Linked DNA regions of Roseiconus lacunae. The main gene of each other region encodes a partner of the protein of the gene in region 2 in a complex. Links are inferred from orthologs where the notes say so. Each region holds a gene or a part of one and is shown on either strand. Other genes may lie near its edges.

Region 1 (3,988 bases), 500 kb from region 2 along the record:
GCGGCCTCCTGAAATTCCAGCAGCTCCGCAATTTGCTCGCAAAATATTGGCTTGTAAAACACCAGAAGTGGGCAAACTGCGTTTCAGCCATTAAGGAACGAATCCCGTCTCCGTAACTACCGCTAGCAACGCAATCGTGCTATGTCCCCCGCTGAATTACCGTGCTATGTCCCCGTCTGAATCATGTCCCCGTCTGAATCGAATTCTGGAAGTGGAAGCCCTAACAGAGAGGGTCTGTCCCCCATGCCCGGTCATCGCAATCAACCTCAGTCGCTAGCAAGCAACCCTGCTCTGTCCCCGGATGGTGCTCTGTCCCCGGATGGTGCTCTGTCCCCGGATGGTGCTCTGTCCCCGGATGGTGCTCTGTCCCCGGATGGTGGCGAGTTGCCGCCGTCGGTCCTGTCGGGGATTGGAGTGGCCTGTTCAAGCCTAGTGCTCGCGGTGTTGGTCAATCGCGTTGCAGGCCAGACGAAAGTTGGCACTATCGTTGCCATCCTTATTGCTATCACCGGCCTACTGTTCAGTGTCGTCTATCTCGTGGCGCCAAGCCGACGATCGATGATGATCGACGCGTTCGAGCGGTTGACGTTTCCCTTGCGATGGATAGCGACTTTCATCGCCATGGCTGTGCTGTACTATTTGCTAGTCACACCGCTAGCAATTTGGTTTCGCTGGTCCGGTCGATCGATTCGGCGTCGCGGTGTGGACGCAGAGACCTTTTGGCGACAAACCAGCAGCGTTGAGCGCGGCGAGCTAAACGACGGTGAGTCTTACTTCCGGATGTTTTGAAAATGGCGAAGCGAGAACAAAAGTCGCAACTCGGTGATCAGACAGGCCACCGAACTGGTCAGTCCGGCGCTGAGCGGACAACAACCAGCACGGAACTGTCTCAGCAGCCGTCCGGCGGTGACGCCGAGCAAACGTTTTACGCCCAAGCGGACACCAGTGACCCGGGCTTGGTCCGCGAGTTCATCTGGTTCTTGCGCTACAATAAGAAGTGGTGGTTGCTACCAATTGTGGTGGTCTTGCTGCTTCTGGTCGCACTCGCATTCGTAACAACCTCGCCGGCGGCTCCCTTCATCTACACGCTGTTTTGAAATTAGTCCGGTGCTTGCTATTTCGCGATTTCGGTGAAGGAGCTTTCCCGCAGCACGGTGACCTTTATTTCGCCGGGGTACATCAATTCGCGCTCAAAAGCCTTGGCGATTTCATGGCAGATCACCGCGGCTTGTTCGTCGTTGGTTGACGTGCTGTCGACGATCACACGAAGTTCGCGTCCCGCGCTGATCGCGTAGGCTTCCCGGACGCCATCGAACCGTTGGGCGATCGCTTCGAGTTCTTCCATTCGTTTGATGTAACGTTCGAGCGATTCGCGTCGAGCCCCCGGGCGGGAGGCACTGCAGGCGTCGGCAGTGGCAACGATGACGGTGTAGGGGTGCTCGATCACAATTTCATCGTGATGCCCGAAAGCGGCGTGGACGACTTCGGCTGATTCGCCGTTTCGACGCAGGATGTCGGCACCGATTTTTGGGTGACCACCTTCGAGTTCGTGATCGGCGGCTTTTCCAATGTCGTGCAACAGCCCACAACGGCGGGCGACATCGCCATTCATTCCCAACATTTCGGCGATCATACCGGACAGAAATGCCACTTCGATACTGTGCCGCAACACGTTTTGGCTGTACGACGTCCGAAAGTAGAGTCGTCCCAACAATTCAATGACACGATCGTGTAAGCCGGGGACGTTGACTTCGTCGGCCGCTTCGCGTCCCTTTTGCATGATCAATTCGTTGATCTCGCGACGCGTTTCTTCAACGACTTCTTCGATTTTCGACGGATGGATTCGACCGTCCGCGATCAGGCTGGTCAGCGAACGGCGAGCGATTTCGCGACGGACGGGATCAAAACCACTGACGATCACCACGCCCGGGGTATCGTCGATGATCACGTCGATCCCGGTTGCCTTTTCAAAGGCGCGAATATTGCGTCCTTCGCGACCGATGATACGACCTTTCATGTCGTCGGTCGGGACATCAACGGTGCTGGTGGTTGAATCGGCGGTGAACGCTGACGAATAACGCTGCATGGCAGTCAACAGCATTTGACGGCTTTGCTCTTTTGCCGCTTCGTTGATTTCCTTTTTCTGTTTCAGCAAGACCTTGCCACGTTCGTGCTCAAGTTCTTCCTTGAGTGCGCTGAGCAATTCTTCCTTCGCTTCACTGCGTGTCAGTCCGGAGATCGCCTCGAGCAATCGCTTTTGTTGCTCTTCGAGCTTGTTGAGTTCCTCTCGCTTGCTGGAAAGCATCTTGAGACCCGAGTCGAGCCGTTGCTGGGCATTTTCCAACCCACGTTGATGTTTTCGTAAGTCCGCTTCTTGCACGTCGAGCTGCTCGCTGCGGCGGTCAAGTTTTTCTTCGCGGGCGAGTTGGCTGCGGCGAGCGTCGGCGATTTCTGTTTCGCCCTTGGACTTGATCTCCAAAGCCTCTTCTTTCGCTTCGAGCACGATCTGAGATTTCATCGATTCGGCTTGGCGATTGGCTTCGTTTAGGATCTCGTCGGCTCGCTCCGCTAATTTGATCTTGTAAACGGTGTATTTCCAACGCTGGTACCCCATCATCAGAACCGCGCCGGCCAGGACACCGGCGAGGGAATAGACGAAGAAGTTCTCGTCCAGTGAGGAAGCGAGCGGCGGCTCAAAGAAAAGTGCCATCAAGAGGGTCAAAGCGATGGGGCGTGTTCGGCGGGTGGAAAAGGGCGGTAGACTGGCCGCTGATGCGACGGATCCGTGTCGCGTAGACGATGAAGATCCTAACAAATTTTGCCCGTCAATGGGCAGTGCCCTACCCTTTCACGCATCCGAAAAGTCGTAACCCGATCCAAGTTCTCTGAGAATCGATCCAAGAAAGGGCCCAGAATCGTCTACGGCCGCCAGCCTCGCATCTTTCCTCACCAATCATCTCCATGCCGGATGCAACGCCAAGAATCAACGACACAACACCCAGCGATCCGGGCGGCTCGCTGGCAACGGAGCAATGGGAGCAGCTTCTGGTACAACTGGAAGGGCGGTTCCCAGCTTCCCGGTACGCCGATCTGGGCATCGTTGTTGGTTGTAGCGGCGGGGCGGATAGTGTCGCTTTGCTGCGGGCCCTCATGGAACTCAGGCAACGATCGAACCATCAACCCGCAGGTTTTGTGGTCGCTGCACATTTCAATCATCGGCTTCGAGGGGCGGCGAGCGATGCCGACCAGGCCTTTGTGAAGCAACTTGCGGGGCAACTGGGGGTCGCGTTTGATGCCGGCTTGGGAAGCGGCCGCCGGTCTGATGAACAGCACGCCAGGCAAGAGCGTTACCGATTCTTCAACGACGTGATGCGGCGCCGCGGGGCGAGGTATCTGCTGCTTGGCCATCACTTAGAAGACAACGTCGAAACGGTATTGTTCCGTTTGATGAGAGGCACGGGGCCGACGGGGCTGACCGGCATCGCCCCGTTTCGCGAACTGGCTTCGTCCGACGATGCCCGAGATTTCGTTATCGTCCGGCCGCTACTCGGAACCCGAAGATCGCTAATCCGGGAAGCTCTTCAGGCGAAAAATTATCCTTGGCGGGAGGATCAATCCAACCAGCAATCCGAGTACCGAAGGAATTGGATCCGGAACGAATTACTGCCCATGATGACGGGGACGTTTGCTGAGGCGATCCCATCGATCGGCCGAGCGATCGAAGGGCAGCGCGGATGGGGCAAGGTCATCGAAATATTGGTCGGGCGTTGGATCGACGTTGTCGTCGTTTCACATGCCCCGTTGGTGGTCCACCGGCTCGACCGACTCGCGCGGCAATCAGAGCCGATCGACCCGCTACTGTTGGACTCGTCAATCGTCGTTGAGTCATTGCGGAAGAGTTGGCAGCGGTCTGGTTTTCCACTCGGCATGATGAATCAAACGCAGTGGCGGCGATTGTTGGACCTGCTATACGGCGAGGGCCCCGATC
Region 2 (4,510 bases):
CCCGGCGAAGAAGTTCGGATTCAAATCGCTGCCGAAGCAGAAACCGATGGGCACCATCGCTTCCGAACCGAGATTCGATCCGGCGAAACAGTGTTGGTTGCCGAGGAAGCGACGCACTACATGAGTCGCAAAAGCGAACGGGTCAGTCGCCGCAGCACCCACATGCGATAAACGCTAGCGAATCTAACCAAACACATCGTCAGCCCGGTTCAATAAATCGGGCTGACGTTTTTTGTTTCCAATTCAACGAAGTAACACAACCCGTCAGGCTCTGTCTTTCCTAGGCACGACAATCAACGCCCCGGTCGACGCAAACGTGTCATCGTTACTAAATGATCGTCTCAATTGTCGCGGCCCGATTCATTCCATTCTCCGTACGATTTGACCAGCCTGATGCGAAAGATAATGCTACTGTGCCTTGCCGTGACCCTCAGTATTCAGTGCGGACGAAACCGCGTTGCCGCCGGAGATTCGGTCAACGGACACAGGCAATCTGAAAGCCACCACACAGAGCAACGACAGGCCGAGACTGGGACGATGCCCGAACGGTTCAACTTCAATCTGCCGCTGAAAACGGCAGGCGGAACGCAACTGTGGACCGACCATCTTTGGCGCGACGGCTATCGCGTTCAACGAAACGCATTGACCGGGCATTGGCGGCTTCTCGATCGTGACAACATTCGCCGAGCTTGGGGAAGTCGCCCCCAATGCGAAAGCGAACTCGAACGGCTGAGCCCTAAATCGCAGGTCTCCGGCGGACAACACTACGTCGTATTGCTTCATGGATTGATGCGGACCTCCGGCAGCATGAAAACTCTCGAACCGGTTCTCGCCGAAGCCGGAATGACGAACTGCATCCGCTTCTCTTACGCCAGCACCCGCCAATCGATCGGACAACATGCCGCGGCCCTCCGAGAAATCATCGAAGACCTTCCGGCCGACTCGACGTTCAGCTTCGTCGGGCACAGCATGGGTAACATCGTCGTCCGTCACTTGGTCGGTGACCTGCAACGCGAGGGAGACCCCACCAATATCCTCGGCCGCTGCCAATCAATGGTCATGCTCGGCCCGCCCAACCAAGGCGCCTTGATCGCACGCCGGCTGGGGAAAACCAAGTTATTCGAATGGGTCACCGGCCAAGGCGGCACCGAACTGGGGGCTCGCTGGGAACAATTCGAATCGAACCTTGCGACGCCACCGTTTCCGTTTCACATCATCGCCGGTGATATCGATCCGCCGATTGGCAACCCGCTGACCTCCGGCGATGGCGACTTTGTGGTGAGCGTCGAAGAAGCCAAACTCAACGGTGCGAGCAGCTTTCAAACGGTTCCCGTACTGCACAGCTTTCTAATGAACGCCCCAGACGTGATGCAGAAAACCGCAGAGCTACTTGTTCAAGCGAGTCGTCATTAAAACTGTCATGCCCGAACGTTCAGTTTCGTGCATCAGTGCGTCGCGGAATCCGCCCATGCTTTCGTTCGTCACCAAAGCGTATTCCGTGAGCCGAAACCATTAGCGTCGATCCTGTTTAGCGTCCCAAGAAATCAGTGTCGAATTGGGTACGATAGCTGGAGCACATCTCACCGATCAGCGATCGGCAACCAAAGAAAACAGCCGGCTGCGTTTCCACGGCCGGCTGTTTTAATGATGAACCATTCAATGCGATCTCGGATCAGTCGCGACGCGAGCGTCCGCCGCCGTTGCCGCCGCGTCGACGTCCGCTGCCACCACGGCGTCGAGGACGGTCACCGTCGTCTCCACCGCGATCGCCCGATTCTTCGTCTTCACCGACCATTGCGGCGATCTCATCGGGCTCGCCAAGCTCTTCGAGCGCCTGGCGACGGCTGAGTTTTACGCGGTCATGTTCGTCGACATCGATGACGAGGACCTTCATCGCATCACCGACGCGAACGACCTTGTCGATGCTGCTGATGTAGCCGCTGCTCAATTCGCTGATGTGACACAGACCGTCACGGCCGGGAAGGATCTCAACGAAGGCACCGAAGTCTTTGATGCTGCTGACGATTCCGTCGTAGATCTTTCCGATCTGAACGGTCGCGGTGCAGGCTTCGACTTGCTTCATCGCTTCGGCGGCCGAGTCCTTGTTGTTGCCGGCGACCAAAACTGTTCCGTCGTCTTCGACTTCGATCACGCAGCCGGTCGTTTCCTGGATGCCACGAATGTTCTTTCCGCCGGGGCCGATCAACGCACCGATCTTATCGGGTGAAATTCGAGTTCGTAACAAACGCGGTGCGGTCGGAGCGATTTCGCGACGCGGCCGTGGGATGGTGGTCAACATCTTGCGAAGGATTTCGATGCGGGCTTCACGCGATTGTTTGAGCGTCGCACGAATGATTTCGTCGCTGATGCCAGTGACCTTCAAGTCCAACTGAATACCGGTGATCCCGTTCTGGGTTCCGGCGATTTTGAAGTCCATGTCACCGAAGTGATCTTCAGAGCCCAAAATGTCGGTCAACAACACAAAGTCATCTTCGGACTTACGAACCAGTCCGACCGAAATCCCTGCGACGGGGTTGCTAATCGGGACCCCGGAGGCCATCAGGGCCAAGGTCGCACCACAGACCGAAGCCATCGAGCTACTGCCGTTCGATTCGGTGATGTCGCTGATCACACGAACGGTGTAGGGGAAATCGTCGGCGGTTGGCAGAACCGGGGCGACACTTCGTTCGGCCAGGCAACCGTGACCGATTTCACGACGGCCGGGGCCACGAATCGGGCGGCACTCACCCACCGAGAACGGTGGAAAGTTGTAATCGAGCATGAACTTTTTGCTGAACTCGTCATGCAAACCGTCGACGCGTTGTTCGTCGCGGGCGGTGCCAAGCGTGACGGTGATCAACGCTTGGGTTTCGCCACGCTGGAAAATTGCCGAACCGTGAACGCGAGGCAGGACGTCGGTTTCACAGTGGATGTGACGTAAGCTGGTCGTATCGCGACCGTCGGGGCGGGTCCCCGAAACAATCAGGTCACGGGCGACGATTCCTTCCAGATCATGCCAGACCGACTTGAAGCGTTTGACGCAGATCGCGCCTTCGGCTTCCGGATCCGGAATCATCTCGGCAATTGCTTTGTCACGCAGTTCCGAGCACGCGGCGGCGCGATCATGCTTACCGGATGTTTGCATCGCGGTCTTGAAGGCGTCGTAGTACGCCGAACGCAATTTCTCGAGCAATCCGTCGTCTTCGGGAGCAACGTACTCGTCCTTTTGCGGCTTGACCTGATCGACCAGCTCCTGCTGCAGATCGATGATGTCACGGATCACACCATGAGCGAACTGAATCGCTTCCATCATTTGATCTTCGGGCATCTCATTGGCAAAACCCTCGATCATCGCGACTTGCTCTTTCGAGCCGCTGACAATCATGTCCAATTCGCTTTCTTCAAGTTCCGAATTGGTTGGGAAGGCCACCAGTTCGCCGTTGACCTTTCCGACACGCACCGATGCGACCGGGCCCAGGAAGGGCAACGAACTAACCGACAGCGCGGCGGCGGCACCATTCATGGCCAACACGTCGCCGTCATTCTCTTGATCGCTCGCGACGACCATGGCTTGAACTTGAACTTCGTCCATGAAGCCTTCCGGCCACAGGGGACGAATCGGTCGGTCGATCAAACGCGAGCTCAAGATCTCTTTGGTCGACGGACGTCCTTCACGCTTCAAAAAACCGCCGGGGAATTTACCGGCCGCGGCAAAACGCTCACGGTAATCGCAGGTCAACGGGAAAAAGTCGATCCCGGGCCGTGGCGAACTGCTCGTTGCGGCAACCAATACGACTGTTTCGCCGTACTGCACGAGAACCGATCCGGACGCTTGCTTAGCCAGTTGCCCGGTCTCGAACGACAGGACTTGGCTGCCGATCTTCTTCTCAACGCGAATTTTATTGACAGTCACTTTTCTTTCCTTAACAACAACACTCAACAACAACGACCTTGCAAGCCTTCCCGGCCCCATTGCCGGCCGGCTGAACAAAGTCAGAAATAATTTCGGATCACAACAACAACTTCCCAGATTCACAGAACACTGAAGGCTCCCACGGCAAAGTCAACAACGACGGCCGATCATTGGGATTGATCAGAGGTGGGAATCTAGCTTCAGACCGAAGCACCCGAGCGATCCGAGAAACTCGAGCACAAAGACATATCCGGACTGGACTTCGAATGGCCGAAGGCGGCACTGGCCGCAAACAACCCTGTGGAAAAGAACGCCACAGATAGACCAACCGGAAGCTGCTCCTTCGGGGTCGGTGGTCAACCGCAAAATCAGCCAGTGCAGTGGCAGGCGACAATACCTGCGCGAACCCCGCCCGGCGATGGTCAATGTAACCGCCGGGTCCGCATGAATAGAAAAGATCGCGAAAAGAATCTTTGTTGGCCACCGCCATGGCGACCACCGGCCGAAGCCGTGTCATGCCGATTGGCGGCCGATGGCTGGGCTACTTTCGGATGCCCAGCTTTCCGATGATATCGAGGTACCGCTGCGGGTCCTCAC

Evidence for each region.
Region 1: pnp (region 2) and rny share a complex: the UniProt entries of both Bacillus subtilis proteins name them as parts of the possible RNA degradosome complex. The link is inferred for Roseiconus lacunae from one-to-one orthologs.

Annotation. Positions count from the first base shown.
Region 1 is NZ_VSZO01000012.1:541,888-545,875, reverse strand. The notes cover bases 413-3,289. They hold rny (ribonuclease Y), read right to left. Parts: upstream 2,711-3,289; coding sequence 1,115-2,710; downstream 413-1,114. Other genes in these bases: tilS (tRNA lysidine(34) synthetase TilS), read left to right, coding at 2,962-3,289; FYC48_RS18205 (DUF5989 family protein), read left to right, coding at 792-1,097; FYC48_RS27855 (hypothetical protein), read left to right, coding at 413-789. Also shown: FYC48_RS18215 (hypothetical protein), read left to right, coding at 1-94; more of FYC48_RS27855, read left to right, coding at 244-412; more of tilS, read left to right, coding at 3,290-3,988. UniProt on the Bacillus subtilis protein: Endoribonuclease that initiates mRNA decay. Initiates the decay of all SAM-dependent riboswitches, such as yitJ riboswitch. Involved in processing of the gapA operon mRNA, it cleaves between cggR and gapA.
Region 2 is NZ_VSZO01000012.1:37,029-41,538, forward strand. The notes cover bases 1,294-4,297. They hold pnp (polyribonucleotide nucleotidyltransferase), read right to left. Parts: upstream 3,914-4,297; coding sequence 1,673-3,913; downstream 1,294-1,672. Other genes in these bases: FYC48_RS16485 (esterase/lipase family protein), read left to right, coding at 1,294-1,413. In the rest of the region: FYC48_RS16480 (DUF11 domain-containing protein), read left to right, coding at 1-171; more of FYC48_RS16485, read left to right, coding at 394-1,293; rpsO (30S ribosomal protein S15), read right to left, coding at 4,455-4,510. UniProt on the Bacillus subtilis protein: Involved in mRNA degradation. Catalyzes the phosphorolysis of single-stranded polyribonucleotides processively in the 3'- to 5'-direction. Necessary for competence development in Bacillus subtilis.